3 regions of the Glutamicibacter halophytocola genome follow, and region 3 is predicted to be linked to each of the others. Evidence: riboswitches for the same ligand, from Rfam matches in the RefSeq annotation. Region 3 holds a riboswitch; each other region holds the start of a gene.
What was found. A riboswitch is a leader RNA that binds a small molecule or an ion and turns the genes downstream of it on or off. The one in region 3 is predicted to bind S-adenosylmethionine.
Positions count from the first base shown of each region.

Region 1: linked by a shared signal. The riboswitch ahead of AOZ07_RS14470 (OsmC family protein) and the one ahead of AOZ07_RS03875 (O-acetylhomoserine aminocarboxypropyltransferase/cysteine synthase family protein) in region 3 are both predicted to bind S-adenosylmethionine.
Region 2: linked by a shared signal. The riboswitch ahead of AOZ07_RS19215 (hypothetical protein) and the one ahead of AOZ07_RS03875 (O-acetylhomoserine aminocarboxypropyltransferase/cysteine synthase family protein) in region 3 are both predicted to bind S-adenosylmethionine.

Region 1 is NZ_CP012750.1:3,118,687-3,129,122, forward strand. It holds gene AOZ07_RS14445 (LysR family transcriptional regulator) at 1-14, opposite strand, end outside; gene AOZ07_RS14450 (enolase C-terminal domain-like protein) at 118-1,395, shown strand; gene AOZ07_RS14455 (2-hydroxyacid dehydrogenase) at 1,413-2,360, shown strand; gene AOZ07_RS14460 (MarR family winged helix-turn-helix transcriptional regulator) at 2,441-2,884, shown strand; gene AOZ07_RS14465 (DEAD/DEAH box helicase) at 2,897-6,085, opposite strand; SAM riboswitch class IV at 6,251-6,371, shown strand; gene AOZ07_RS14470 (OsmC family protein) at 6,401-6,952, shown strand; gene AOZ07_RS14475 (L-idonate 5-dehydrogenase) at 7,029-8,084, opposite strand; gene AOZ07_RS14480 (SDR family oxidoreductase) at 8,074-8,844, opposite strand; gene AOZ07_RS14485 (FadR/GntR family transcriptional regulator) at 9,016-9,723, opposite strand; gene AOZ07_RS14490 (L-lactate permease) at 9,750-10,436, opposite strand, start outside.
Region 2 is NZ_CP012750.1:370,337-380,772, reverse strand. It holds gene ggt (gamma-glutamyltransferase) at 1-1,745, shown strand, start outside; gene AOZ07_RS01735 (LLM class flavin-dependent oxidoreductase) at 1,833-3,233, opposite strand; gene AOZ07_RS01730 (acyl-CoA dehydrogenase family protein) at 3,285-4,625, opposite strand; SAM riboswitch class I at 4,642-4,733, opposite strand; SAM riboswitch class I at 5,001-5,103, shown strand; gene AOZ07_RS19215 (hypothetical protein) at 5,109-5,372, shown strand; partial or broken gene acs (acetate--CoA ligase) at 5,425-7,410, shown strand; gene AOZ07_RS01715 (BCCT family transporter) at 7,484-9,340, opposite strand; gene AOZ07_RS01710 (Fur family transcriptional regulator) at 10,002-10,436, shown strand.
Region 3 is NZ_CP012750.1:811,301-821,736, reverse strand. It holds gene AOZ07_RS03880 (cystathionine gamma-synthase) at 1-638, opposite strand, end outside; gene AOZ07_RS03875 (O-acetylhomoserine aminocarboxypropyltransferase/cysteine synthase family protein) at 635-1,939, opposite strand; SAM riboswitch class I at 2,028-2,118, opposite strand; gene AOZ07_RS03870 (LysR family transcriptional regulator) at 2,351-3,292, opposite strand; gene AOZ07_RS03865 (DUF1852 domain-containing protein) at 3,415-4,407, shown strand; gene AOZ07_RS03860 (methionine synthase) at 4,427-5,467, shown strand; gene AOZ07_RS03855 (flavin reductase family protein) at 5,454-6,002, shown strand; gene AOZ07_RS19020 (SAVED domain-containing protein) at 6,271-7,002, opposite strand; gene AOZ07_RS03845 (ThiF family adenylyltransferase) at 7,430-9,313, opposite strand; gene AOZ07_RS03840 (SMODS domain-containing nucleotidyltransferase) at 9,310-10,335, opposite strand; gene AOZ07_RS18685 (hypothetical protein) at 10,332-10,436, opposite strand, start outside.

The sequences.
Region 1 (10,436 bases), 1.6 Mb from region 3:
ACCAGAGAAAACATCAATGCGCCTTTTGAATTGAATCTTGCACTTTTTAGCTTGGACAGGTATCGAACTTTCATCATACTGTGATTCAGAACGCAATCTAGAATTGGAGCTTTTTTCATGTCCACTCCCCGTGCACTCATCACGTCGGTAGAGGTTACCCCGGTAGCTTTCGCCGATCCTCCACTGCTTAATTCGGTCGGGGTGCACGAGCCGTATGCGCTGCGAGCCATCGTCGTGGTTCGCACGGACGCTGGACATTACGGGTTGGGCGAAACCTACGGGGATGAAACGCACGTCGCTCGGCTGAAACGAGCCGGCGAGTTCCTGGTCGGCACGGACGCATTCAACATCAACAAGATCGCCGAACGCGTTGCAGAATCGCTTGCCGACGACAGCGGCCAAGGCGGACACGGCACTGGTGGCATGGTCACCACGACGTCGCTCGAAGACCGTGTGCTTTCAGCTTTCGATGTCGCCGCATTGGACATCCAGGGCAAAGTGCTCGGTGTTCCCGTCAGCACCCTGCTTGGCGGAGCGGTCCGCGATGAGGTGGAATTCAGCGGCTACCTGTTTTACAAGTGGGCCGGGCATCCTGGCTACGCTGACGATCAATGGGGCGCCGCGCTGGACCCGAGCGGCATCGTGGCGCAGGCTCGCAAGATGGTCGACCAATACGGATTCAAAGCCCTGAAGCTCAAAGGCGGAGTCTTCCCTCCCGATGAGGAGGCAGCTGCCATCGAAGCATTGCGCGAGGCATTCCCGGACATCCTCCTGCGCATCGATCCCAATGGCGTGTGGAACGTCGAGACTGCGGTGCGCATCGGCCAGCGCCTGGAACCGGTCCTGGAATATCTGGAAGACCCCTGCCTGTCCATCGAGGACAATGCCCAAGTGCGCAAGCAGGTGAATCTGCCGCTGGCGACCAACATGTGCGTTGTCGCCTTCAACGACTTGCCCCCAGCGATCAAGGCCGAGGCAGTGGATGTTGTTCTTTCGGATCACCATTTCTGGGGCGGGCTGAACCGTTCGCGCCTGTTGGCTGGCATTGCCCAGACCTTCGACTTGCGCCTGTCCATGCACTCGAACTCGCACCTGGGCATCAGTTTCGCCGCGATGATCCAGCTGGCCAGCGCCACCAAGAATATTGACTATGCCTGCGATACCCACTGGCCATGGAAGAAGCCGGAAGATGACGTGATCGTCCCCGGTGTCTTGTCCATCGCCGAGGGCAAGGTGAAGGTCCCCACCGCACCGGGGCTGGGCGTGGAGCTGGATGAAGCAGCCCTGGCACGCATGCACCAGCAGTATCTCGACGCGGGTCTGACCAAGCGAGATGACACCAGCTACATGCAGTCCATCAATCCGGAGTACGAGCTCCAGGTGCCTCGTTGGTAGCTCGGCTGCAGGTGGTGGTGACCGATCCGATTTTGGAGCGGCTCGCCGACGATTTCGTGGAGCAAGCCGGGCAGCACGACTGGCATTTCGCCTCTGCACTTTCACCGGAACGGCAGCAAGCCCTGCTGGCATCCTGCGATGTGCTCGTGTGCGCGCGGCTCACTCCTGAGCAGGCGCGGGGGTGCGGTGCGCGATATGTGCACATTACCGGTATCGGTGCCGACCGGGTTGCGGTAGCCCATTTGCCTGCCGGAACTATCGTTTCCCGCACTGGCCATCATGAGCGTTCCATCGCGGAACATGTAGTGATGGTCTCGATGGTCCACCAACGCCGGCTGCTGGAGACCAATCGGGAACTGCAGGCTGGAATCTGGCGTACGGTAGCGACAGCTCCCCAGACACCAATGAATCCAACTTTTTCGGGACTGACCTTCGGATTCGTGGGCCTTGGCGGTATCGGCGAACAGGCGCTGGCACTGTGCAACGCCCTGGGGGCGCGGAGCGTCGCGGTGCGCCGGTCTCCCGGTGGAGCACTGCCTGCCGGGCTGGAATGGGCCAAGACCATGGATGCGTTGCCAGAGCTCCTCTCGGCCAGCGATGTCGTCGTGCTCGGCGTGCCTCTTACGGCCGAAACCACCGGGCTGATCGGCGCAAGCCAGCTGCGCCAGATGCGCCCGGGCGCGCTGCTGGTCAACGTGTCGCGCGGTCCGGTAGTCGACCAGGACGCGCTGTTCGAAGCGCTGGTCAATCAATCAATTGGTGGCGCCGCGCTTGATGTCTGGTGGGACGCGCCTTCCGGCGTGGTCGCGCCTGAAGCAGTCCGCAGATTTGCCCAGCTGCCAAATGTCATCGCCACACCGCACAACTCAGGACATACACTGGATACCTTCGGTTCCAGGGTGGGTGAAATCGCTCAGAACATCACTGCTTTTGCCGACGGCCGGAGCTTGAGCAACCAGCTTTAGGGCCGCGCCAAGTCAACGGCAGGTCGCAATGAAGCAACCAAGACGCGTCCGTGTCGATGATGCTCCGTAGAATAGTAGCCATGCAAGATGAAAAGCTGTTGCAAACGGTTGAAGAAGAGTTCACCGCCATACTTCTGCACGCCCGGGATATGCTCATTCGCCGTGCGAAGGCCGTACACCCGGACCTGCAGGCACCAGGCTACCGGGTATTGGCACTGGTCATCCGTGATGACGCCCAACAGCAGGGCGTCCTAGCAGAAAAACTCCGCCTGGATAAGGCGACCATTTCCCGTTTGGTTCAGCATCTGGAAGCCCTTGGACTGGTCACCCGAACCCAGGACCCTTCCGATGGCCGGGCGCAGCTGGTCTCCGCGACCCCGCTGGCCCATGAGAAATGGCTGGCTAGCGGCAACACCTTGCGTCAAGAACTGCGTCGGCAGCTCACCGAATGGGAACCGGGCGAGCTGCAGAACTTCGGTGAATTGCTGCACCGATTGAACATCAGCTTCGGCGAACTTGCCTAGACGGCAAGGCAGTTAGCTCATCAGGGCCAAGAAGTCATCTGCATTCAGGGCTGCCTGCTGCCCTGCTTGGGCTTCGTCGCCAAGGACATCATTAAAGAGCTGCGTCTTCTTCGCTTGAAGTGCCAGAACCTTGGATTCGATGGTGTCCTTAGCGACGAGGCGATAAACATAGACCGGCTTCTCCTGGCCGATGCGATGCGCGCGGTCAATAGCCTGGGCCTCGGCAGCCGGATTCCACCAAGGGTCCAACAAGATGCAGTAGTCCGCCGCCGTGAGGTTGATGCCAAAACCGCCTGACTTCAGCGAGATGAAGAAGACCGGGAACTGGCCATCTGTGAACCCCTCAATCAATTCCTTGCGCTTGGCGGCACTTGTCGAACCGTCCAGGTAGCCATGAGCAATGCCCAGCTCTTCGGCTATCTCCTTCGCTTTGGTAAGGAAGCTGGTGAACTGGCTGAAGATCAAGATCTTGTGTCCTTCTGCCACGGCATCGCCAATCATTTCACGCAGCAATTCGAGCTTCGCGCTCGCTCCGTCCCCTTCTCCGACCAGTGACGGGTCCAGGGCCAGCTGACGCAGCAAAGTGAGCGACTGGAGGATTTTGAACCGGTTCGAATCGACGTCGTCAACCAAGCCGAGCACCTCTTGGCGCACGCGCTGGAAACGCCGGTCGTAGGCTTTGCGGTGGTTTGGTTCCAGTTCCACCTCCAAGATTTGCTCCGTCTTGGCAGGAAGTTCGGGAACAACCTGTTCCTTGGTGCGCCGAAGGACAAAGGGGCGCAGCCGGCTCTTGAGCCGTTCAAGCCGTTCCTTGTCCCCGTCGGATATCTGCTTTTGGTAGTTGTCCTTGAAAGCGTTCTGAGCGCCCAACAGCCCAGGGGCTGCCAGCGAAACCAGGGCCCACAGCTCCAGCAGGTTGTTCTCCATCGGAGTGCCTGTGACCACAAATTTGCAGGGGACAGGCAGTTGCCGGGCCTGCTTATATCCCTTGGAGGCATGGTTCTTCAGCTGTTGGGCTTCATCCATGATCATGACCGAGAACCCTGCCGCTTCGAACTCTTCATAGGAGAGCCGGAAGATCGCATAGCTGGTCACGATCAACTGGGCATCGCCCAACTGGTCTGCGACTGTTTGCCCTGCCTTCTTGGCGGTAGAGGTAATCCCCCGCGTCTTCAGATGGGGAGTGAACCGGTGTGCTTCATTGATCCAGTTGCCTACGACCGAGGTAGGTGCCAGAACCAGGAATTTTTGGCCCGGGTTCTCGATGCGTGCCTGTTCGAGGCACGCCAGCAATTGGACGGTTTTACCCAGGCCCATGTCATCTGCCAGAACCCCTCCCAGCGAGTGGGTTCGCAGGAAGTTAAGCCACGCGAGCCCCTGTTCCTGGTAAGGGCGCAAGTTGGCCTTGAAACTCTCGGGCAGTTCCACGGGATTAAGCTCTTCGCCGCTGGTGAGCTCATTCATGTTCTGCAGCCACTGGTTATGCTGGGCTTCGATAATGCCCAGATCCAGCAGTTCCTTCCACCAGTCGATGCTCAGTTTGTGGACCCGAATTGTATTGCCTTCGACCTTGCCTAATTCACCGGCCTCGTCGATCAGCTGACGCAGCTGGGCGAAGTCTTCTCCGCCGATGGGAATGACGGTCAGGTCCTCAAGAACCAGATAATCCAAGTGCAGCGTGAGCGCAGCTAGCAGTAGCGCAAATGGCACCTTGATGTCATCGATGGTGACCTCGACTGTCAGATCAAACCAGTCTCCAGTGCTTTCACCAGCATCGATGGCTACCGTCGCAGGAGAGTCGATAATCCGATACTTGGGAAGCTGGTTCTGGGCTTCAATCAAGATATCGGGATGTTCTTCCAGTAACGGCAAGGTGTAGACCAAGAAGTCGATGGACTCATCCATCGTCAGCTCTCGATCTTCGTAGATCCCGTTCGATTTCACCTGTCCCAAGGCAGAGTCGTCGCCCAATTTGTCATTGATCGAAGCGATGATTTCCTTTTCAACACTTCGCTGGCGTTGGGCCTTGGCTGCGTACTTCCATGAATAATGCAGGCTGACGCTGTCGACAGTGCTTGAAACGCGCAGTCGCAGCACTGGTCGTGGAGGGTCGGGGATGGCGTAGGAAACATCCGCGCTCTTCAATGGCGCCAGCTGGCGCACCCTGTCCAGATGGGTTTGCTCAAACCGGCCTACTTCAGAAGACGGAATGAACTGGACACCGGAGGCAATAAACGTGGCGAGCTCTGCTGATACCGGATCAGCAAATTCTGCCAGGCCCCAGGTCTTGGATTTGGCCAACGGCTGGGAGGAAAAAGCCACAAAAGCAGGGGGATTTCCTACGGGCAACAGGTGCGTGTGTTCAGGTTCAGGACCATGAAGCACGCCTTCGACGGTCAGGCCGTTTTCCCCTTGACGGAAATCCACGTATGCATGGGCCAGTTTTTCACTGAAGTTCACCGGCGGCTTGGACGCAGAACCGCCATTAATAATGGCAACGCCTGCATCCTTGAGATCCTTGAAAGCGGCCAAGAGATCCTTGCCAGGAAGTTCCATCAAGGAAATCCAGTCTGTGGTTTCCCAGAAATGACCGTACTTCACCTTTTCGGCATGTTCCCGCAGGCGGTTCAATTCCACGACTGCGCGGCGTTGCGCCCTGGAAAAGTGCTCGTCAAAGGCGACCGATTTCCAGCTAATGCCGGTCTGCACCCACGGGCTCTTGGTTCCTTGCTTTGCCGGCCTCGCTTGGAGAGTGAGGACATCTTCTCCTCCGTACCGTGGCTCTGTGACGACCTTCAAAATCAGGCCCAGCGGCTCTTCGACAATGTCGGTTTCTACTTCAACGACGGGCAACAACCGATTCAGGTTTCGTTCCCATTGGGGAACCGCATTGCGTTGCCAGCCATAAGGGTCGGCTGCCTGATCCGAGACGTAGAGCGGGTCTTCGGCGTCGCTGACTATCTCCAGCAGCAGTGCTGCGACTTCCGGGCAGGAGTACTCAGATGGATGTTCGGTGCAGAAAGAGTGGAATTCTATGCCCTCGTTGCCGATCCGAAACCCGACCATGACCTCGCTGTTGCGAACCAGCGCAGTGACTCGGGCGTTCCCCCGTTCACGATGGCGTTCAACATCCTGGACTTTTCCGGATTCGAAGAAGAATTGCCCGATGCGAAGTTCTTCCTCGGACACTAATGAGTTCACTGAGGAAAGAGTCAGCTGGAATTCCATCATCGCCATCCATGGGTAGTGCGTTGGAGCGGATTGCTACCCACCATCCTATCGACGCTAAGGGACAGGACCGCCATGACGAAACGTTAAGTGGATACTTTACCGATCCGCTTGCCACAAGATACAAAGGAACCACTGAATCACGAGTTCCACTCATCACAGCCCTGGCTGAGTGGACGGCAACCCTTTAGGCCATTGTGCGGGGTGCCCCAGGTGACGATTCGACGCTTCTTGAAATCCAGGATCGTAAACGATGGCGCCCCTGCGCCAGAAAGGGGATGAATCCCCATGCCTCACGCAACAGCCAAGCTATCCGTGGCCGAAGACCGCTCTCAACGCCTGCAAGAAGCCGGTGCCGGTTGGGGCGAACGGATCTCCTCCGCTCCACACAGTGCCCAGTTGACCTTCACTGTCCAGGGCGAGGGTTTTGCTTCGGTCGCCAGCAATATTCGCGCCGGCAAGCACACCTTCACCGTCGATGAACCAGCAGCGCTCGGCGGTAACGACATCGCCGCCAGTCCCGTTGAATACGCATTGGCAGCCTTGGTCTCATGCCAGGTCGTGGTCTATCGGCTCTACGCCGAGAGCCTGGGCATCCAGGTTGATGATGTGCAGATTACCGCTGATGGGCAGCTCGATGTTCGCGGACTATTCGGCATCGACGCGTCGGTGCGTCCCGGTTTCTCTTCAGTGGATTTGAAAGTCCAGATAGCTGGTCCAGAATCCGTCGAGCGCTACGAGGAATTGCGCCAAGCAGTTGATGCCCACTGCCCAGTCCTCGATCTGTTCGCCAACCCGGTGCCAGTGGCCACCTCGCTGCATCTTGCCGAGGCCAACTAGCACCTGCTTAATAGCAAAGACGCGGTGGCGGCCCTTGTTATCAGAGGCCACCACCGCGTCGTTGCACTGGGAGGGATTACTGCTCCAGGAAGTTCAGCAAGACCTTGCCAGACTTCGAGGAATCCTTGGCTGTTTCAAAAGCTTCAAGGCCATCGGATACCGGGAACTCGTGGGTGACGGCCGCGCCGATGTGCAGGGAACCGTCGGCCAGCGCATCGATCACCTGGTCGATTTCGTCGTTGAAGCGGAAAGAGCCGACAAGTTCCAGCTCGCGGGTGATGGCCAGCGAAATCAGGGCAGGTTGCTCGCCGGAGGGCAGCAGGCCGACCATGACGACGCGTCCGCCACGCACCGCGCCGCGAATGGCAGAGGCCAGGCCGCGGTAATTGCCGCTGGCCTCGATCACCACATCGGCGTTGACCTTGGCGATTGCTTCCTGGTCATCGGCGCGCAGGGTTGCGGTGGCACCGAGTTCTTTGGCAATGCCCAACGGCGTCTCGTGCATGTCCACCGCGATGATTTCGCTGGCACCGGCGCGCTTGAGCACCGCCACGGCCAGCGCTCCGATCGGGCCAGCGCCAATGACCAGAGCTTTTTTGCCGGAGACGGTGCCGGCACGCGAGACCGCATGCCAAGCCACGGCGGCTGGCTCGGCCAGCGCAGCGTCACGCAGCGAGAGGCCAGCGGGCAGTTCGCGCAGCATGCGTGCAGGCAGATTCACCTCGCGGGCAAAAGCGCCCTCGGTATGCGGGTAGCGGGCAGCCGAGCCCAAATAAGTGCATCCGGGTGAAAGGTTCGGGCGGTCAGAAGGATAGGGTTCCCCGGTGTCTCCCGGTGTTGCCGGGTGCACCGCGACTTTGCTTCCCGCGCCCGGGCCGCTGCCATCAGCGGCCGCCTGGATAACGGTGCCGACGATCTCATGCCCGAGAACCATCGGGGCCTTGAGGATGGACTCCCCGGCCGCTCCGTGGCTCCAATAGTGCAGGTCCGAACCGCAAATGCCGCCATAGGCGATGGCGATTCGTGCTTCATCCGCAGCGGGTGCGGGCAGGTCGATCTGCTCGATCCGCAGGTCGCCAGCGGCATGGGCGACGACGCCCAGGGTCTTGTTGGAAAGGGTGCTAGACGACAACGCTCATGCCTCCGTCGATGAAAATGGTTTGCCCGTTGACGTAGTTGGATCCGTCCGATGCCAGCCATACCGCTGGACCGGCCAAGTCCTCGACTGAGCCCCAGCGGGCAGCCGGGGTACGGCCCAGGATCCAGGAATTGAACTTCTCGTCGTCCACCAGGTTCTGGGTCATTTCGGTGTGGATGTATCCCGGTGCAATGCCGTTGATCTGCAGGCCCGCGCCAGCCCATTCGGCGGTCATCGCGCGGGTGAGGTTGCGCAGGCCGCCCTTGGCCGCGGTGTAGGCGGAGATGGTGGGGCGGGCGAGGTCGGTTTGCACCGAGCAGATGTTGATGATCTTGCCTTCGCCGCGTTCCACCATGCCGCGGGCGGCTTCTCGGCCTACCAGGAATGCGCTGGTGAGGTTGGTATCAATCACACGCTGCCAGTCGGCCACGTCGAGGTCCAGCATCGGCACGCGGTGCTGGATGCCGGCGTTGTTCACCAGAATACGGATGGCGCCGATGTTCTTTTCGATGGCTGCGATGTTCTCGCGCACGGCGGCGTCGTCGGTGACGTCAAAGCAGGCGCTGTGGATTTTTTCGGCACCGTAGCGGGTGGCAAATTCGGCGGCGGTTTCGGCCAGACGCTGCTCATCGCGGCCATGCAGGATGATCGTGGCGCCGGCATCTGCCAGGGCGCGGGCAAGTTCGCGGCCGATGCCGCGGGAGGACCCGGTGACCAGGGCCAGTCGTCCGGACAGGTCAAAAAGTTGGCTCATGAATTCCCTCGCATGAAGTGTCGATGGTACATCGACGGGAACTCATCACCGGTGTAAACCAACTGACGTATCCGAAATGCAGCCCCGTCGCCTACTGAAAACATATCAGATATATGAGGAGCTAAGGGTAATAAAGTCCGACTTATTTAACTGGTGCTCTTGCTACCAGATCTAGCGGGTCTGCGAGTAGAACCAGGTGATGTGCTCTTCGAGCAGCTGGGCTGCGCGCTCGCGCTGGCCGGTGGCAAAGGCATGGTGGATGGCCTTGTGCTGGCGGCGCAGCACCTTGACCACCGGTTGCCAGGCTTCGTCGTCCGGGATGGACGCGGCAACATAGTCACTGATCGAGTTGCGCAGGGATTCCATCATGGATTCGACCACCGCGTTGCCCGCCATGGATGCGAGCAAAACGTGGAATTCGGCATCAATGCGGTGGAAGGATTCGCGCGAGAGCTGCGCATCATCCATGCGCATGATCAGCACCGCGGTCCGATCTATGACCTGCTGGGCATGGATGGGGTCGCGCGGCGTCATCTGGGCTGCCCAGGTTTCCAGCAGGATGCGCGATTCAACGATCTCGCGGACGTTGATGCCCTTGGCCGCCAGATGCAGGCGCAGCGCCTGGGAAATTCCCGCCGCGGGATTGGAGATGATCACGGCGCCGGAGTTCGGCCCAGATCCAGTGGAGGTCCTGATAATGCCCATCACGTCGAGGATGCGGATGGCATCGCGCACCGAAGCGCGGGAAATCCCATGCTGCTCCGCGAGCGCACGTTCGCCAGGAAGCTGGTCCCCCACGGACAACTTCTCGGTACGCAGATCTTCCTCAATGGCCTGAAGCACGATCTGGTACGCACGCGGAGCTGGGTTAATTGGCATCGGAACTATTTTAGCCGTTCAGCACCCTATGGAAGCATCCATGAAAGCACCGGGGTGGACTGCAGGTAGACCAGGACGCACAGCACCAGCAGCATGCCCACCGACCAGCCGGCGACCTTCTTGAGGATCACCGATTCCTGGCCTTCCATCTTCACGCTGGTTGCGGCAATGGCCAGGTTCTGCGGGGAAATCAGCTTGCCGACGACGCCGCCGGAGGTATTGGCCGCCACCAGCAGATGCGGATCGATCCCGGCATTCACGCCGGCGGTCTGCTGAAGCTTGGCGAACAGCGCGTTGGCCGAGGTATCCGATCCGGTCACCGCGGTGCCGATCCAGCCCAGGATTGGCGAGAGGAAGGCGAAGAACCCTCCGGCACCGGCCAGCCAGGTTCCCACGGTGATGGTCTGGCCGGACAGGTTCATCACGTAGGCCAGCCCCAGGACCGAGAGGATGGTCAGCGCGGCGAAGCGCATGTTGTAGATGGTCTTGCCGATCTCCGACAAGCCCTCGCCGAAGGTCATGGCGTACTTTCCGCCGCCGGTGTACTTCGAGTACACAAAGGCGACGATCACGCCGGTGATCAGCAGCAAGGTGCCCGGCGAAGACAGCCAGGAGAAGGTGTACATGGTCGAGGAAACCGCCTTGCCGCTGGCATCCACCACCTGCCCGTGCAGGCCGGGCCAGCCGAACTTGATGTCGGTGCTGGCCAGCCA
Region 2 (10,436 bases), 440 kb from region 3:
CGAGCGCCGATCCACGGCACACCGAAAAGAATCCCACGGCCACCGGCACCGGTGGCGCGGTCTCTTCGGTAGATCCGGAAGCATCAGCGGCAGGCATCGAGGTACTGCGCAAGGGAGGCAACGCGGTAGACGCCGCGGTCGCCACAGCGGCGGCGCTGGGCGTGACCGAACCATACAGCGCGGGTGTCGGCGGTGGCGGCTATTTCCTGTATTACGACGCGGCTTCCGGCAAGGTCAGCACCATCGATGGGCGTGAAACTGCCCCAGCTGCTACCCCTCAGGACGCATTTATTGATCCGGCGACCGGCGAGCCCTACAACTTCACTCCGGAACTGGTCACCAGCGGTGTTGCCGTGGGCGTTCCGGGGACCGTAGCCACCTGGCAGCGAGCCCTGGACAATTGGGGCTCGCAAAGCCTGAAGCAGGTGCTGCGTCCGGCGACGCAGGTGGCTTCCCGCGGTTTTGTTGTTGATGAGACCTTCCGGGAACAAACCTTGGACAACAAGGAACGCTTCGAAGCCTTCGGCTCCACCAGCGAGCTTTTCCTCCCCGGTGGCGATGCGCCACAGGTGGGGAGCATCTTCAAGAACCCCGAGCTGGCCGATACCTATCGCCTGCTGGCCAAGGAAGGCCCAAAGGCGTTCTACCACGGTGATCTGGCCTCCGAAATCTCCCAGACGGTCCAGGCCCCGCCCAAGGTCGAGGACACCAAGCTGCCGGTCCCTGCCGGTTTTGTCAGCACCGAGGACCTCGCCAACTATGAGGTGGCCGAGCAGAAGCCAACCGCGGTGGACTATCGCGGGCTGGACATCTTCGGCATGGCGCCCTCCTCCAGCGGTGGCACCACCATTGGCGAATCGCTGAATATCCTGGGCAACTACGACCTGTCCTCCATGGAACCCGCCGACGCCTTGCACCACTACTTCGAGGCCACCGCGCTGGCCTATGCGGATCGCGGCAAATACGTGGGTGACCCCGCCTTTGTGGATGTGCCGACCGAGACCTTGACCAGCGAGCTCTTCGGCGCCGACCGGGCCTGCGCGATCAACCCCGATCATGCGGCCGCCAAGCCGGTGGCCCCGGGCGACATCGAGAATTTTGATGGCCAATGCCCGGCAGCTGCCGCTGAGCCGGCCGTTGAGCATGACACCGAGAACATCTCCACCACCCACCTGTCGGTGGTGGATCGCTGGGGCAACGTCGTGTCCTACACGCTGACCATCGAGCAGACCGGAGGGTCGGGCATGGTGGTGCCGGGGCGTGGCTTCCTGCTGAACAATGAGCTCACGGACTTCTCCACGGTCTATGACCCGGAAGATCCAAACCGCCTTGAGCCGGGCAAGCGCCCGCGCTCCTCGATGGCGCCAACCATCGTGCTGCGTGACGGCGAGCCGGTGATGGCCATCGGTTCCCCCGGTGGTTCAACCATCATCACCACGGTGCTGCAGACGCTGCTCAACCGCTACGACCTGGGCATGGATATCAGCGAAGCCATCGCCGCCCCGCGGGCCTCGCAGCGCAATACCGCTGCGGTGACTGCAGAACCGGAATTCATCGACCAGTACGGTTCGGCCATGGAGGCCTTCGGGCATAAGCTCACCCCGGCCGGGGACTCCTTCACCCCGCAGGCAGAGATCGGCGCGGTGGAAGCGGTGCAGATCAATGAGGATGGAACTCTGACTGCGGCAGCCGAGCCGGTGCGCCGTGGCGGAGGATCTGCCATGGTGGTGAATCCCGCCCAGTAGGCTCCTGGAAACAGCATCGGCTCCGTCCACCCTTCTAAGGTGGAGGGAGCCGATGCCATTTTGAGGCCAGGGCCTCGGGCAGGATGCCTAGCCCTTAGCTGGCAGGCGATTGGAGATCTTGTACTGCGCGGCGCGATGGGTCTCCTTCACCCGGTCCCCTTCGCCAAAGAGCTTGTTGCGCAACGAGCCCTGGGCGTATTCGGTCTTGTAGGCGCCGCGAGCCTGCAGCTCGGGAACCACGTATTCGACAACGTCCTCGAAGGTTGCCGGGGTGACCGCGTAGGCCAGGTTGAAACCGTCAACGTCGGTATAGTCCACCCAGTCGATGAGCTTCTCGGCCACCTCGGCGCCCGAGCCGACGGTGATCGGGCCGAAGCCGCCCACGCCCACCCATTCGGCCAACTGGCGGATGGTCCACGGGTTGCCGTCGTCGCCGCTGGCCTTCTGGAAGGTTTCCACGGTGGACTGGATGGCGTTGGACTTCAGGTTGGCGCCCAATGGCTCATCCGGGTTCAGCTCCGACAGGTCAATGCCCATCCAGCCGGAGATCAGGACCTGCGCACCTTCAACGTCCGCATAGGACTTGTAATCCTCGTACTTGGCCTGGGCCTTCTCGGACGTCTCATCGGTGATGATGGTCTGCATCGCGAAGATCTTCACATCGTAGCGGTCGCGGCCGGCGGCCTCTGCGGCATCGCGGATCTTGGCGACGGTGGCCTTGAGGATTTCACGGGTCGGGCTGGTGACAAATACTGCTTCAGCGTTTTCCGAGGCGAACTTGATGCCGCGCGACGAGGCGCCGGCCTGGTAGATCACCGGGGTGCGCTGGATGGAAGGCTCGGTGATGGCGATTCCGGGCACCTTGAAGAATTTTCCTTCGTGCTCGATGCTGTGCACCTTGGCCGGGTCCGTATAGATCCCGGTTTCCTTGTTGTTCTGCACGGCGTCGTCTTCCCACGAGCCTTCGAGCAGCTTGTAGACGACCTCGAGGTATTCATCGGCGTGATTGTACCGCTCGTCGTGCTCCATCTGGTCTTCCTGGCCCATGTTGCGGGCGGCCGATGGCAGGTACCCGGTCACGACATTCCAGCCCACGCGGCCGTTGGTCAGGTGGTCCAGGGTGGCCAGGCGGCGGGCGAAAGCGTAGGGGTGCTCGTAGGCGGTGCCCGCGGTGACGCCGAAGCCGAGGTTCTCGGTGACCGCTGCCATGGCGGAGACCAGCATCATCGGGTCATTAACCGGGGCCTGGGCGCCGGAGCGCAACGGGGACTCATTGGTGCCGTTGAAAACATCGTAGGTGCCCAGGACATCGGCGATGAACAGGCCGTCGAACTTGCCCTTTTCCAGTACCTTGGCCAGGTGGGTCCAGTAGCCGATGGTGTTGTAGGTCGAGGCCTTGTCATCCGGGTGGCGCCACAGGCCTGGCGACTGGTGCACCACGCAGTTCATGTCGAATGCGTTGAAGAGAATTTCGCGCTGCTGGCTCATTGATGTTCCCCTTGCCGTGGTTGGGTAGTGGTGAAGATTTGTGGTTCGCGCTCAGGCGCCGTGGGCTCGATGGTTGCTGTCTTCGCCGGTGACCGAGAGTCGTTGCGGCTGGACCGCATTGATCTCGTAATCCCCCACAATGCGGGCCTTGTAAATGGCCGGGTTGTGGGTGGCGATGGTCCGGGCGTTGCGCCAGTGCCGGTCCAGGTTGCAGATGACGCTGGTCGAGGATGCGCCCAGGCCGTCAAAGAGCTTGCTGGTGGCACCGATGACGAGTGGCTGGACGATGGTTTGCGCCCGGTTGGCTGCCAGTTCGCAGACCGCATAGCGTTCCTCGTCGTTGAGCCCCGGATCCACCAGTGCGGCTTCGACTTCAAGGACGGCGCCGATCACGACCGAGTCCGCGGCGAAGGATTCTGCGGACACCTCGCCGACCAGTTGCAACACCTGTGGTTCGCGGTGCACCGGAACGCCGGTGCCGGTGGTGAAGATGCGGGTGCGGTTCTGCACCGAAATGCGCAGGTCATTCAGGGCCGCCCGGGCGATACCTGCCTGCACGGCCATGAGCACCAGCTGGAAGATCGCCGCTTCGGAGTCGTTGCTCTGCTGCGGCATGAACGTGTCCACCGGGACCTGGTGGAACTCTGTGGTTCCGGTGCCGGTGAGCCCCTGGCCAAAGCCATCCCAGTCATCAAGGATCTTGACGCCGCTGTGCTGGGTGGAGACTACCGCGATCTGGCGCCCGGGCAGTTCCGGGTGGGCCACGGCCACGGTGGTCCAGTCGGCAAAAATGGTGCCGGTGCAGTAGTACTTTTCACCGTCCACCAGCCAGCGGCCATCAACCTGGCTCACCTTGGTGTTCAGCGTACCCAGGGCATTGCCACCGCGTTCGGTGTAGGCGTTGCCGACAATTTGCCCGGCGGCGATGCGGGCGGTCCACTTGCTGCGCAGCTTTTGGTCGTCGAGGACCAGCACGTTTTCCACGAACGCGATATGCGCGCGCCACAGCTGGCCGACATGCGAGTCGGCTTCGGACAGCTCGATGAGCAAGCGGAACACGTCGACCAGGCGCGCGCCGTATCCGCCCTCGGCAACCGGGATGCGCAGTGCGCCGAAACGTTCGCGGTTGAGCAGGCCTACTTGCTCGAAGGGCAGAACGCGGTTGCGGTCGCGGTCCTTGGCGGTGCTGGCGATTTGCGCGAAGACCGGACGGAAGATTTCAGCCAGCCGGTCGTATTGCTCATCCGCGCCGGGGCCGGGGGTGACCTTGAGCAGTTGCCGCGTGGGCAGCTGCTCTTCGAAGTCGTCTAGTCCCATGGCGCTAGCCTGCGAAGGATCGCTGAGATGGTTGAAGTCCAAACCGGAGGTGTTTGGCAACTCGCCAAATGACATTAAAAGTCCTCAATTCTTTCCATCGGTCCTGGCGGTAGCACCGTCTCCCTTTTCGGGTGGTTGCTGCGGCGTCGTCGAGCCAGATCTCTCAGCCGCTCTGGATGGGTCGTCATTCATTTGTAGCCGTAATAAACCGATGCATCCAAGCCACGAAGTCACATTTCGACCTTGGGCGGTTCCGAGATGACCGGCAGGTTGAACAGCTAATGGCGCATCATGCCGAAGATGAATTGCCCATATTCGCCCATTATCGATCAAACCGGCATTCAATGAAATAAATAACGAAATATCCCGCGCATGTGGCACAGTTATCGAAGATTTTTCATGTTACGCAAGATTTGCATTCAATTCCTTCGAAACCCTGTAATAGACGTGTAACCATCCCGAGCGGCCGAGAGATCTGGCTCAGTGACACCGCAGCAACCACCTATGGAGGACACCTTCCATAGGCCGGTGCTACCGCCAGGACCGATGGAGATGATCATGGCACTGTGCTTTGCGCAGCCTCAAATGCAGTACCCGGGCCTCGCATCCATGGCGCTGGGCGCCGGCCTCGCCAATTTCTCGCGCAGATTCGCCACCACGGCACAGAGCCGCACCGCGCTTTCAGGCTCGCAGCCGCAACGGGCTATGGGCAAAGACAGGCAATTCGCCTCGGCCAAGAACCTCCAGGGCACAAGCAACAGCTGGCCTTCCTCGGAATACTTGCCGTTGCCCTGCTCGCTGCCTCCGAACGCCGCGCCATAAAAGCCCCGGGCCCGAGGGCACTAGCGATCAAGTACCAAACCAGCCACCGAATAGACACTCCAAGGAATACTCTGTAATGACCATCGAATCGGCACCAACCTCTGCATTTGCCTCAGAGGAAGCACGCCAAGCATTCTGGGACGACGCGGCACGCCTCCTTGATTGGGACACCAGCTGGCATACCACCAGCCAGATCCTCCCAGCTGACCCGGAAGCCAAGCGCGGACCGCAGATCTCCTGGTATCTGGGTGGCAAGCTCAATGCCGCGGTGAACTGCGCCGACCGGCATGTGGCCGCCGGCCGCGGAGACAAGGTCGCACTGTATTTCGAGGGCGAACCCGGCGACCGGGTGGCCGTCACCTACAAGAACCTGCAAGAACGCATCAGCCAGGCCGCCCACGCTTTGGAATCCTTGGGCGTGGCCAAAGGCGACCGCGTGGTCATCTACCTTCCGGTCCTCATCGAAACCGTCGTCATCACGCTGGCCTGCGCCCGCATCGGCGCCGTCCACTCGCTGGTCTTCGGCGGATTCTCTGCCGAAGCGTTGAAGTTCCGCGTGGAAGACACGAAGGCCAAGGTGCTGGTGACCACCGATGGCCAATTCCGCCGCGGCACCTCGGTGCCTGTCAAGGACAATGCCGACGAAGCGGTCTCCGGCGAGAATGAAATCGAAAAAGTGCTGGTCATTCGACGCACCGGCGATCAGATCCCGTGGACCGAAGGCCGCGACGTCTGGTGGCACGATGTTGTCGACACCCAGCCCACCGAACATGAAGCGCAGTTCTTCGACTCCGAAACTCCGCTGTTCATCATGTACACCTCCGGAACCACCGGACAGCCCAAGGGCCTGGTGCACACCACCGGTGGCTACCTGACCCAGGCTGCCGCCAGCTACAACATGCTCTTCGCCAACCCGGATGCCTCCCAGCGCGAGAATGACGTGCACTGGTGCACCGCGGACCTGGCATGGATCACGGCCCACACCTATGAGATCTATGGACCGCTATCCAACGGCGTCACCCAGGTGATTTATGAAGGCGTGCCCAACGCGCCGCATCCCGGACGCCACTTCGAAGTCGTCGAACGCTACAAGGTCACCAGCTACTACACGGCCCCGACCTTGGTCCGCTCGTTGATGGGCTGGTTCCCCGAGGGCATTCCCAAATCCTACGACCTGTCCTCCATCAACGTCGGCGGCACCGTTGGCGAAGCCGTTAACCCGGAGGCCTGGCGGTGGCTGCGCGAACAGCTTGGCCGTGATACCCCGGCAGGCATTCCGATGGTGGATACCTGGTGGCAGTCCGAGTCCGGGGCGACGGTCCTCTCCCCTTTGCCGACCGACGACTACTTCAAGCCAGGTTGCGCCGCCCGTGCCCTGCCGGGCGTTTCCGTGGATATCGTTGATGCCCAGGGACAGCGAGTTGAGCCCAATACCCAGGGCAATATTGTCATCACCCGCACCGGCCCGTCCATGGCGCGCACGGTATGGGGCAACCCTGAACGCTACTACACCAGCTACTGGGAGAAGTACGTCCAGCAAGGCTGGTTCCTCGCCGGCGATGGGGCACGTTTTGACGAGGATGGAGATATTTTCATCCTGGGCCGCACCGATGACGTGATCAATATTTCCGGGCACCGGTTATCGACCATTGAAATCGAGTCTGCGCTGGTCACCAACTCCGGTGTCGTCGAGGCCGGCGTCTGCCCCACCCCGGATGCAAAAACCGGACATGCGGCCACCGCCTTCGTGGTGCCCCTGGACAAGTCGCTGATTGGCGAAAACCCTGATGAGCAGCTCGCCGCGCGCCAGGCACAATTCATAGCTGAGCTTCGTTCCACGGTAGCCACCCAGATAGGCCCGATTGCCAAGCCGCGCGATGTGCTGCTGGTACCGGATGTTCCCAAAACCCGTTCGGGCAAGATCATGCGCCGCCTGCTCACACAGCTATTTGAAGGAACCACGCTGGGTGACACCACCAGCCTGCAGAATGAACCGTGCATTCCCGAGATCAATGCAATCTGCCGGGCACGCCGCTAAAGCGCAACTGAAGAAAATCCGCTTTAAATAGTCGAAGCCACGTCCCGCGGGACGTGGCTTCGACTATTTGATGCTAGGAATCCTTGGATTCGGAAGAATCCGTGGACGGTTCCACAACAGCCTCGGTAACTATCACCGGAGCTGAATCCACCACACCATCTTCCGGCTTCCCGGCCGGCTTGATGATGGGAATCTCGGTGGTCATCAGGCTGAACTGGCTGCCTTCGTGCCGGTCCACGCCCTGGGTCACCGATTGCTCAAGCACGGTGCGGGCCACCTTGCCGCGCAAGATCAGCGGATCGCGGCTCAGGTCCTTCCATAGTGCGACGCACAACAGCAGCATCACGATCACGAACGGCAAGGCCGAGACAATCGTGATGTTCTTCAAGCCGTTGAGCGCCTCGGCCGGATGATCGCCACCCGCCAACAGCATGACTGCGGCAACAGCACCGGTGGCGACACCCCAGAAGACCACGGACTTCTTGGTCGGCTCCTCGGCCCCGCGCTCGCTCAAGGCACCCATCACGATGGAAGCCGAGTCGGCGCCGGTGACGAAGAAGATCGCGATCAGCAAGACCGTGACGATCATCAGCACCGTGGCAATCCAGCCGGAGAGCGGAAGCGCATTAAGCAGATCGAAGAGGATCAGGTCGAAGTTGATGTCCGGAGCCCCATCCACCACCTTGGCCAGCGCCTCGCCGGTGTTGCCTGCACGCTCCGCGCGTTCCTGCAAGCCAATGGCGCCACCGCCGAAGATGGAGAACCACAGCAGGGTGACAGCCGATGGAACCAGCAGCACGCCGGTGACAAACTGGCGGATGGTGCGGCCACGCGAAATGCGAGCGATGAACAGGCCCACGAATGGGCTCCATGAGATCCACCAAGCCCAGTAGAAGACAGTCCAGGAGGACAGCCAGCTGGACATGGTGCCGTCGCCGGAGGCCGCGGTACGCGAAGCCATCTCTGGAAGGTCGCCAATGAATGCGCCCACGGCGTTCGGGACGACGTTGAGGATGAATAGCGTTGGGCCGCCGATGAAGACGATCAGCGCCAGGATCACTGCCAAGACCATGTTGATGTTCGACAGCCACTGGATGCCGCGCTCGATGCCGGAGACAGCCGAAGCGACAAACAATGCGGTAAGGATCGCGATGATCACTACCAGGACGCCGGAGCCAACCTTTTCAAGGATGCCAGCGGACTGGATGCCGCCACCAATCTGCAGTGCGCCCAGTCCCAGTGAACAGGCGGAGCCGAATAGGGTAGCGATAATGGCGAGGATATTAATGGTGCGGCCGCCCCAGCCGTGCACAATGCGCTCTCCGAAGACGGAGGAGAACATTGCCGAGAACAGCTGCGGGCGCCCCAGGCGGAAACTGCCGTAGGCCATGCCCAAGCCGACGATGGCATACATCGCCCACGGGAACAGCGTCCAGTGGAAGAGCGTGGTGCCCATGGCGGTGCTCAGGGCAGCGTCGGTAGACCCTTCAACGGTGCCTGGCGGCGGTGACATGTAGAAGAACAGCGGTTCTCCCACGCCGTAGAACACCAAGCCGATGCCCATGCCGGTAGCAAACATCATGGAGATCCATGAAACTGTACTGAATTGCGGTTTTTCGTCGTCCTTGCCCAGCGGGATGCGCCCGAAGTTCTTCGCAGCGACCACGATGACAAATATTGCGAATACCGAGGCTGCAATGATAAACAGCCAACCAGTGTTGGTGATGACCCAGTTAAGGGCCACGTCTGCGGCTTTACCCAAGCCCTCGGGGGTTACGAAACCCCAAATGATAAATGCCAGCGCCAAGGCGCCAGCGATTCCGAATACCCAATAGTCGGTTCCTGAAACCGAATATTTCTTTGGTCGTCGTTGTCGAGCTGTATGCAGCTCGCCGACGAGGTCTTCAAATGATTGATCCGTCTGCTTCATTGCGTTCTTCCTTCACTGGTAAGGCTCGGCGAACGAAGTCCTGCCGGCGCCCGGCGAGTTATCGCTTCGAGGGGACGCGATTGCCCTGCAGTGTGCTTGATTGCGAATTGCTTATCGGTGTCGATTCACTGAATCCAAATCTAGCGTCAGAGGGTGCTGATTGATACAACTGACCCTGCATATTGCCACGGGAATATTACCGGTGACCCGACGCTATTTCTTCTCGAATTGTCACAATAAATCCTAAATAGGCCTTTTTAAGCATGGTCGACCCACACCCATTGGTCAAACCAGAGCGCCTGATTCTCGCGGTTTTTTGCCTCAAGCACCCCGTTCATGGCGTACTGCTCATAGTCTGTTCACAGCTATGTGAGCTTGCTCGCGTGTGCATAATTCCTGCCCGAAGCCGCCCAGAATTCCAGGTCGTGCGCAGCAAAATCCGTGGCCTGATACCTTGGCGAATTCTGCCGAGGGCGGGCTACTCGTTCGGTTTTTGCGGTAACTTCGGCTCCTACGCCAAACACATAAGACATATTCCGAAATAAGAATATTTACTAACCAGCACTGAACACCAGAAGTTAATCAGGGAACATCGCGTAGCAACCTGAAATACACCTCTACTTATCTTGACTCATTCAAGATAAGCGGTCATGCTGAAGATATGACATCTCTGGACGGGATCGAGCAAGTGCTCAAGGCTGCCTCTATGCGAGTCACGCAACCACGCGTTGCGGTACTCGCTGCGGTTGCCGCGCACCCTCACGCGGACACCGAAACAATTATTTCGGCGGTCCACAGTGAGCATCCCACGGTGTCACACCAGGCGGTCTACGATTCGCTCAAGCTGTTCACCAGTTTGGGCGTCATCCGCCAGATACAGCCTCAAGGGCATATCGCACGCTACGAAACCCGCGTCGGCGACAACCATCATCACGTGGTGTGCCGCCAGTGCGGAACCCTAGCTGACGTCGACTGCGCTGTCGGCGGAGCCCCTTGTTTGCACGCGTCGGATGACCACGGCTTCAAGATCGATGAAGCCGAAGTCATCTATTGGGGCACCTGCCCCGAGTGCCAGGCTAAGAATCTCGGCGGGTAG
Region 3 (10,436 bases):
ACGATCACCGCGCCGCCGAGCACATCGGAGTGCCCGCCAATGTATTTGGTGGTGGAGTGGACCACCGCGTGGGCGCCGAAATCCAGCGGGCGCTGCAGATACGGGGTGGCGAAGGTATTGTCCACCACCAGCAGGGCGCCGTGCTCGCGGGCGATGTCCGCCCAGCCGGCCAGGTCGGCGATGCCCAGCAGCGGGTTGGAGGGGGTCTCCACCCAGAGCAGCGCGGTGTTCGGGCGCACCGCGGCGCGCACCGAATCCAGGCTGGTGATGTCCACCGCCGAAGAGGTGATCCCCCACTTGCTGTGCAGCTTGGAGATCAGCCGGTTGGTGCCGCCGTAGCCGTCGGCGCCGAGGATGATGTGGTCGCCCGGTTCGAGCACCGCGCGCAGCAGCGCGTCTTCGGCGGCGATGCCGGAGGCGAAGGCGAAGCCGGCGGCCCCGCCTTCCAGCGCGGTGAGCTGGTCCTGGAACCCGTCGCGGGTGGGATTCGAGCCGCGGGAGTATTCATGCCCGGAGCGCAGCACGTTAATGCCGTCCTGGACGAAGGTGCTGGTCTGGTAGATCGGCGGGACCACCGCCCCGGTGTGCGGGTCCTTGTGCTGGCCGGCGTGCACGGCGAGGGTGTTGAAGCCGCTCATGATGCTCCTTGGGTTTGCGGGGCCAGGGCCTGGGCCAGTGCGTGGTCCAGGGCCTGGGTGAGATCTGCGAGCAGGTCGGCGGGGTCTTCCAGGCCGACCGACAGGCGCAGGGTGGCGGTGTTCAGCCCGGCGGCGGCCAGCTGCTGCTCGGAGAGCCGGCAGTGGGTCATGGTGGCCGGGTGGGAGATCATGGTGCGGGTGTCCCCCACATTGGCGGCCAGCGAAATCAGCTTCAGCCCGTCGATCAGCGGGGAGACCAGCGTGGGATGGGCCAGCTCGATGGCCAGCACGCAACCGGTGCCCTTGGGCGTGATCTTCTTGGCCAGCTCGTGGCTCGGGTGGGTGGACAGCGAGGGGTGGTGGATGGCCACAATGCCCGGGTGCGCCAGGAGCTCGCCGATCAGCGTGGTGACGCTGCGCTGCACATGCCCGGCGCGTACCGGCAGGGTTTCGATGCCGGCCAGGATGCCCTGGGCGCTGGCCGGGGCCAGGGTCGGGCCCAGGTCGTGCAGGAATTTGGAGCGCACCAGCATCGCGTAGGCGGCCGATCCATGGCGCTCAAGCAGCGAGGTGTTGTTCAGCCGCACGCGCGGGGCGGCGATCTGCGGCCAGCGGGCGGCATCGGAGAAGTCGAATTTGCCCGAGTCCACGACGATCCCGCCCAAAACAGAACCGTGTCCGGCCAGGCCCTTGGTGGCCGAGTGCACCACGATGTCCGCGCCATGATCCAGTGGCCGCACATTCAGCGGGGTGGCCAGGGTGTTATCGACCACCACCGGGATATTGTGCTCGTGGGCGATGGCCGCGATGGCGGGAAGATCGGCCACGGTGCACAGCGGGTTAGAGACCGACTCCAGGAAGAACGCCCGGGTGTCTTCCTCGATAGCGCCGGACCAGGCGGACGGATCGGCCTGGTCGACAAAGCTGATGCGGATGCCGAAGTCGGCGAAGGTGTCGGTGAGCAGATCCACGGTGCCGCCGTAGAGCGAGGAGGAGGCCACGATGTGCTTGGGGCCCTGGGTCAGGGCCAGCAGGGACAGGGCTACCGCGGACTGGCCGGTGGCGGTGGCTACCGCTTGGGCGCCGCCTTCCAGTGCTGCCACGCGCTGCTCGAGAATCGAGACGGTGGGGTTGCCGGTGCGCGAGTAGGTGAAGCCGGCCTGGCGCAGCGCGAACTTCTCGATCGCTTCGGCATGCGACTGGAATTGGTAGGCTGCGGAATTGTGCAGTGGCGGCAGCATCGGGCGGAAGTCTCCGCTCGGGCGATATCCGGCATGGACCGCGTCGGTTCCTTGGCTCATAGCTCCTCCTCGTTCTCTGCGAGGGAGTGCACCGATTAGGCATCGTGTGGCAACACGAAGCACAGCACGCAAAAGCGCGTTCGGAACTGCTCCATCGTTCCTGGCATTAGCACCTTTCGGTTTCCCGATGGTTGCTGCGACGTCTTCGAGCCAGATCTCTTAGTCGCTCTTGATGGTTTGTTGTTCTTCCATGGTTGGCCACGGGCCGCAAACGGCGCAAGCGCTATCGGGCGGCCAGCTTCATACAAGGCCGCCAAGCTTCATATGTCGTGAACTTGTCATGATGACGCGGTGGTTGGCACCACTTTATGACGCATAGTTTTGAACAGAACCTGCGTGATTTCAAGGTTTTTGCCGAAGTTTGTGACGATGCGCCGGTGATCGATGACCGGGAGTTACGCCGTGGGCGGCTCAGCCGAGCACCTCGACCCCGAAGCTGGCGACCACCGCGCGAACTTCTTGCAGGTAGCGCTGGGCCTGGTCGGTCAGCGGAATGGCGGCGTGGTCGATCCAGCCGATCTCGATCCGCTCCTCGATCGCCAGCGGGATGGCAACGATGGAGGGATCAAGCTCGTCGCTGATGATGCCGGTGGAGATCGTGTACCCGCCCAGGCCGATCATGAGATTGAAGATGGTGGCGCGGTCCGAAACCTGGATTTCGCGTTGGCTGGAGCGCGTGGAGAGCACCTCCTCGGCGAAGTAGAAGGAATTGTTCGCGCCCTGGTCGAAGGTCAGCCGCGGCAGGTCCTCGAGGTCTTCGAGCGTGACCTGGTCCCGGGTGGCCAGCGGGTTGCTGCGCGAGATGAAGATGTGCGGATCAGCCAGGAACAGCGGGTGGAAGGCCAGCCGGGATTCGCGCAGCAGCTTGTCGATGACCTTCCGGTTGAAGTCGTTGCGGTAGAGGATCCCGATGTCGCTGCGCAGGGTGCGCACGTCCTCGATGATCTGTTCGGTGCGCGTCTCGCGGAGCGAAAACTGGTATTCCTCGGCGCCGCTGGCCTGGACCATCCGGACAAAGGCGTCCACCGAAAATGAGTAGTGCTGGGTGGAGACGCCCAGCAGGCGCCTGGCGGAGGGCCGGCCGAGGTAGCGGTGCTCAAGAAGCTCCACCTGCTCCAGGACCTGCCGGGCATAGCCGAGGAATTCTGCGCCTTCGGCGGTGAGCGTCACTCCCCTGGCCGAGCGCACCAGCAAGGTGCGCCCCACCCGAGATTCGAGCTCCTTCATCGCCGCCGACATGCTGGGCTGCGCGACGTAAATCAAGTCGGCTGCGGCGGAGATCGAGCCTTCGGAGGCGACCGCCACGAAATAGCGAAGCTGCTGCAGTGTCAAGCCATTTGTTCCCTGAACCATAGATTGAGTCTATATGAATCCATAGTTATATCGAGTTACCTGATATCAAGAATCACCCTGCAAGATTGACGCAACGACTTCCCCTCGGCCTGCCCAGGCCTCCCAAATACAGATTGGCCATCATGGCAGACGCATTAAATTTCAGCATTAGCACCACCAGATTCGACGAGAATTACTCCCCTTCGACAAATTCGCGCACCACGACAAACTTCGCTAATTTGGCACGCGGAGAGCGCCGCGAAGAGAACCTGCGCAATGCCCTGACGATGATCAACCGCCGGTTCAATTCCTTGGCTCACTGGGACAATCCCCAGGGCGACCGCTATTCTCTTGAATTGGAAATCATTTCCGCAAATGTGCACTTTTCTGCCGATAATACCGACCAGAAATTCCCTCTTTTAGAAGTGCTTGAAACCACGATCGTGGATAAACTCACCGGCACTCGGTCCCAGGGCATGGTCGGCAATAATTTTTCTTCTTATGTCCGCGATTACGACTTCAGCGTTGTGCTCCCAGCATCGTGTAATGACAGCGGAGCTCCGGTGCTTCCCGAAGATTTTGGCGATCTCCACGGACAGCTCTTCCAGCATTTTTTGAACTCGCAGGCATACCGTGAGCGTTTCGCCCAGCTGCCGGTGGTCTGCATCAGCGTCTCCACCTCCAAGACCTATTTCCGCACTGGCAACAGCCATCCGGTGCTCGGCTTGGAATACCAGCAGGACGAGAACTCGCTCACGGATGCGTACTTCGGCAAGATGGGCTTGAGCGTTCGCTACTTCATGCCGCCGGGCGCCGTCGCGCCGCTGGCCTTCTACTTCCGTGGCGACCTGCTCAACGATTACACGAACCTGCAGCTGATCAGCCTGATCAGCACCATGGAGACCTTCCAGAAGATCTACCGCCCGGAGATCTACAACGCTAATTCGGCGGCTCCCGCGGTATACCACCCGAGCCTCGGTGCCGAAGATTTCTCCCCCACCCGCGTTTTCTATGACCGCGAAGAACGCACCCAATTGGGAAAGATCCAGGGCAAGTTCACCGAGGAACACTTCATCGCCCCAAATCGTGAACTGCTAGATCAGTGGTCTTCCTCCTACCCGACTCCTGTCGCCTAAGATCCAGAAAGATTCTTCTATGACTTCCCCGCTTATCCCCACGTCAATTGTCGGCAGCCTGCCCAAGCCGTCATGGCTCGCCGAGCCTGAAAAACTTTGGTCCCCTTGGAAGCTTGAGGGCGCGCAATTGCGCGAGGGCCAGCAGGACGCCATGCGTGCTGCGGTCCTCGAGCAGGCCCAGCGCGGCATCGACATCATTTCCGATGGCGAGCAGTCCCGCCAGCACTTTGTCACCACCTTCATTGAGCACCTGAGCGGTGTCGACTTCGAGAAGCGCGAGACCGTGCGCATCCGCAACCGCTACGACGCCAGTGTTCCCACCGTCGTCGGTGCAGTAGAGCGCGAAAAGCCGGTCTTCGTTCAGGACGCGAAATTCCTGCGCACGCTGACCGACCGCCAGATCAAGTGGACCTTGCCTGGCCCGATGACCATGGTTGATACCTTGTACGATGCGCACTACCGCAGCCGCGAGAAGCTTGCCTGGGAATTCGCGACCATCTTGAACCAGGAAGCCCGCGAGCTTGAGGCAGCCGGGGTGGACGTCATCCAGTTCGACGAGCCTGCCTTCAACGTCTTTTTTGATGAGGTGGCCGACTGGGGCATCGCTGCCCTGGAGCGCGCCTGCGAGGGACTCAAAGCCGAGACCGTCGTGCACATCTGCTTTGGCTACGGCATCAAAGCGAACAATGACTGGAAAGCCACTCTCGGAGCTCAGTGGCGCCACTACGAGAAGTCCTTCCCGCTGTTGCAGGCTTCCTCCATCGATACCGTCTCGCTGGAATCCCACCATTCAAATGTTCCGCTTGAGGTTGTCGAAATGGTCCGTGGCAAGCGAGTGATGCTCGGAGCTATCGACGTGGCCAATGACGCTGTGGAGACTGCCGAGGAAGTGGCGCAGACCCTGCGCAACGCACTCGAATTTGTCGATGCCGACAAGCTGATTGCCAGCACCAACTGCGGCATGGCGCCGTTCCGCCGCGATGTGGCCCTGGCCAAGCTCAGCGCGCTCAGCGCAGGCGCTGGCATCCTGCGCGAGGAGCTTGTTGGTGCCCGCGTCTAAAGCGACAGAATCGGCCACACCATCGTTGCCCGCAGATGATTTCAAAGCGATCTTCCGCGGGCACCCTGGCGGCGTCAGCCTGATTACCGCCGATGCCGGCGACGGACCAGTTGCCCTCACGGCAACGTCTGTGGCTTCGATCAGCGTTGATCCGCCATTGCTCGTCTTCTCGATTTCTGCGCTGTCCTCGGCAGCCAAAGTGCTCACCCGCGCAACAACCGTTGTCGTTCACAGCCTGGATGCACAAGACATCGATGTGGCGAAGCTCGGTGCAACCAGCGGCATCGACCGCTTCGCACAGAAGCAAACGTGGTCTAGGCTGAGCACCGGCGAACCGGTATTCGATGGAGTCCGCGCTTGGGTGCGCTGCGAGGTCATAGAACGAGTCCAGGCGGGCGCCTCCACGGTTTTTGTGGCCCGGGCGCTTCAGTCGCAAATTGAACGCGACAGCGAACTCGGCCAACCCGGCAACGGTTTGGTGTATCACAACCGGACGTGGCACGGTTTGGGTGAGCATTCCCGCTTGGATAGCTAAATTCTTGCATGCCCCGGGGGTGTCGTTGATCGGCGCACCGTCAGGAGGCTGCTTTTGTCCGTAATTGACGTCTGAATTCTGGAGCTAGCCGAGAACGTACTTGAGTAGCCCTGCGACCGTCGGCTAGAACTGAACTATGCGACACACAATCTGACTCCTTGGCGTTATCTGAAAGCCGGCAACAGCATGACGTTACTGGCGCGAATCCGCCCCAGCGCATTGTTCAAATGCGTTCATTTTGTCCGCGCCGATCGTTCCCCGACACTCCCTAGTTATTGATCGTAATGACTGCTTCGTAACCGGCATTCATGCGCTCGTAGATCGTCACGGGCGGATGAATGTCTCGAACTACCGCTCGCCCAGCCTCAATCGCTGCTGTGACCGGTGCAGACGCTATCAGGTGCCATCGACGAGCGTTTGGGAAATGCGCTTCGGCCAAAGCTAGCGCTTCTCGCCACTGCTTGGCAAAGTTGGTGAGTGATCGCTCGTTAGAAATGAGAATCGGCCCAGCCTGCGAGTCAATAGGCCTCACTTCTATGGTCGGCAAACCGGAGACCTCGGACGGCAACGCGGCCTGGTTCACTTCGCTTGTCAATGCACAAATCAGAATGACATCTTCGGCGGATTCATCTTGTTGAGAGGCCACGATCTCAAAGTCAGCTGGATCGCTCTGTTCTCTCCACGACCATCCTATGAACTGGTCTCGGTGCTTCTGGAAGAGCCGGGTTGGTGTTTTATCGTCAAGATGCCAACCCAAATAAACAAGTAGTGGTACGGGAGCAATCGCAAAAACAGAAATATGTTCAACGTCCCCGCTATCAACAGCTTGCTGAACCTGCGCGAGTACGTCATCGATCGATTGCTGCCCAGCATCCCAAAAGCCACGCCCCTCAACTGAGCCGCTAATTCGACAAGCGAAGTCACCACTGCGTCGGGTCTCAACTAGGCCCAGATAGTTGGCCGCGAGCAGTGTTTCGCCGACCTCACGCCGGGATGCCATCGCAAATGACCCACGTATAAGACAACCAACTCGAAGAGCAGCAGTTCGCGTTAGACCACCGTCGTCCGTGACCATCTCGATCCTTCGCTCAAAGGATTCCTTGATATCTCGAAGTTTCTCTGGCGGGAAAAAGCCAACGTGATCTGGGTTATCAATGATCTTGTGACAATCGTGGCATAGGAGAAGTAGGTTCTCTTCTGCCTCAGTGTCGTCAACGTCCCTGTTAGTTGCGCTACGAGGCGATCCAGCTCCGGCGATAGCGCCGACATTGTGAGCCAGTTCCGCCAACAGAACTGAGTGCAGGTATGTTCGTTGATCCCCGAGTAGACGACGGTTACAGAACGTGCAACGTCCAGCTGTTCGTGCCCAAAGCGCGTTGCGCACCGAGTCTTTAATGCCTCCGCGTTTGACGGTAGTATTCCGCGCATCAATTCGACTCAAAATGTGTTCCTCCCGTTTGATTTTTAGACAGTTCATCTTTCTCGACACTTCCTCGAAATTCCAACAGAGCTCCGCCTTCGCCCGATGTTTTGATGCGGGATACAGGCACGAATCTTCGTAATGGCCCCGCTTCGCCATGGGGCAGGGAGATGAGGTGAGTGCCGGATACAGGCTCGCTGGAGCCAAGGTGCGAGCCCAGCAAGCTAATTAGGCTCGCGGCGATGCCGCTCATGTCGGCAGCTGAACCGTGGTAGGTGGGGGTAGAACAGCCTCTGGTTGGGATAATTTCATCAGCATCGGTTGCGGAACCCCACAATTCGTGAAAGGGCTCCAGAGCTCCATCCGCTCTCACTACACGTCCTGCTTGCTGGTCGATTGTTAGGCAACCTGCGCTATCCGGTGGCATCGAGACACTCAGGATGCCTAGCGTTCCGGTACGCACGTCGCAAGCTACCTGTGCAAAGAGTGGACGTCCCGCCGCCGGAGCTGCAGCGTCGAGCGCTCTACCCACCGCGACACTGACGGTGGCATCGATGATGACATCGGCATCGACCAAATCCGAAGCGTCAGGAAAGTGTGTTGCCCGTGGTACTACTTCAACGACATCGCTAATTGAATGTAGGCGTTTGGCAAGTGCTTCCGCTTTGGACATACCAACGTCCGTTTCGAGGAAGTTCTGTCTGGCCAAGAGCCCGCCTGTGATCCTGCCTGGGTCGCAAAGAACGACTTTCGTGGCACCAGCTCGAACAACAAACTCGGCAATCCAAGATCCAAGACCACCGCAACCCCAGATATGCACAGACTTGCCTATGAAAGAGGACACCGGACGTCTTGAGTCGCGGCGAGTTGTAACCTCTGGACGTTCATCTGAGACAGTAAGCCAGTCAAGCTCTATGGTTGAATCAATTGCAGCCGGATCGATATCGATACTGGAGTTCTTTCCTCTGCTAGTACATGCCAGAGCCCGCACTTGATCAGCACCAATCGATGGGATGCTAGCGATTAATAGGTGCGGTGGCCCTCCTGTCGGATGCGGTACAGCGATCACCAGACGCTGAGGCGTACCGTTCACCTTGCGGATTGCACTTGCCACGAGCGTGGACAGCAGTGGAGCAGCATACCCTGTGGAAAAGCGCTTGACATAAAACTCGTCACCGGAAGCCGAATGCCCTGCATATGGGTCCTCGATGAGGCTCAATAGAGAATGCAAACTACTGCCTGCACCTAGAGGGAGCGCCGTATCAAGTTGGATGAGCGGTACGTGTTCGACGGGAGATGAAAAGGATGCGTCCTGCGCGAGTTGCCGCTCAAAGGTCAGGTCGAATCGCATCGGGGTCCGTTGAATGAGCCAACTGTGTTGGATGAGACCATTGGCAGGGATGGAGTCCCGTACGACAACACTGGTTGAACCTTCCGTTTCGTGCAAGACTCCGCCAACGGCATGATACAGAGCGGTTTGTTCATTGAAGCGCCTTGCGGCAGCGTCACTGAGCCATTCCATGAGTCGGTCGATGAATCCACCGAACCCGCCAGAGGGATCCCATTCACGGGACGGGTCCAGATAGAGGCAGAGTCTCGTACCTTGGAGTACATGAGCGTGGTTTAGGAATCGGAGGTGGTTGACTTCAATCCTCGGAGGCGAAACGTCAAACTGGCCCACGGTAACGAAGAAGTCCTCGTACTGGCGCAAACGAAGACCGCCTTCTTCATGTTTGAGTCCACGAGTGCATACCCGAAGACGCAACAGCATCTCACCAGCCTTGTGCCGGGGCTCGCCGACCTGCTCGACTTCGCCTGGGTATTCCAAAGCGAAAGTACGCAAGTCATTGCGTACTCTGGTCTGCCATTCGCTGATGCGCTTCGAACTCACCCTGCGCGACCAGAATGCTTGATTGTTGACACAGCAGTTGCTGCTGTCACGGCAGATACGGTACTGAACTTTCCGATTCCCTCGCTTTTGGAATCCTCAGAACTGGTTGGTGGTTTGAAGCCGTCTCCGAACAACGCCTGCCATTTCTTGACACTCTCGTCTAGATCAGTTTCGTGATACGCATCCCTAATTTCCGCTGCGTGTACATGAATTCGTTTACGCAAGTGTGCATAGGTCTCTTGAGTCCAACGATGGTCGAATGATGTTCCGGAGCCTGACGGATCCATGATGACTGGCTTGTATGGGTGGGCTTGGAGGTACTCGTCGAGGTCGGAGACGATGTGTAATAGGGCCGTCGGGAGGTCGCTGTAGTAGCCGGTGTCGAACACCTTACGCCATTCCTCGACTCGTTCGCCCAATAGTGTTGTGAGGAGGATCGACTTGGTACCTGTCCAAGAGCCCTTGTGGTCTCGCAAATATTTCATGATCCGAATGACCTCGCGCAGGTGTTTGCTTGCGATGCCGTCCTTCTTTTTCATCCATTCCGTGAATCCGTCGGGGTCTGTGCGCTCCCAGATGTTGTTATCACGGTTGATGATCCACTGGGTGCCGTCAGAGCGCACTACGAATGGAACGATGTCGACGTGCATCGCATTTTCGGCATAGTTGACGTAGACGCACCGGCATTTCCGTCCATGCGGCATGTTTTTGTACGGCGAGGCAGTGTGAAGCACTCTGTAGATGGCGTCACCGTACTTCTTCAGGTCGTATGCCCAATCTGGATCCTCCGTCATCTGGATCATGAAGTCACCGTCAAAAGCGTTCCCATTGACCGGCTTGATGATGGTCCGCTGGGGCCAAGAACCCTGGGGTATTTTCTTCTTAACTACCTGACCCACATCTGGGTCAGCCTTGAGACAGTTGTAGATCGAGTCAACCCGGGAACTGAGCAGGTCGAGCTTCGACTGAGGCAAGTTTACGGTGTTCTCAAGGAAGTTTCTGAAGTAGTTGATGTGCTTCATGATTCGCCTCCAGGCGTCGTCGGAATTCCGGAGTCATCTGATAACTCGATAATCGGCGAATGTGCTGAGATATAAAGACTTGAAATGTGATCGGAAAATCC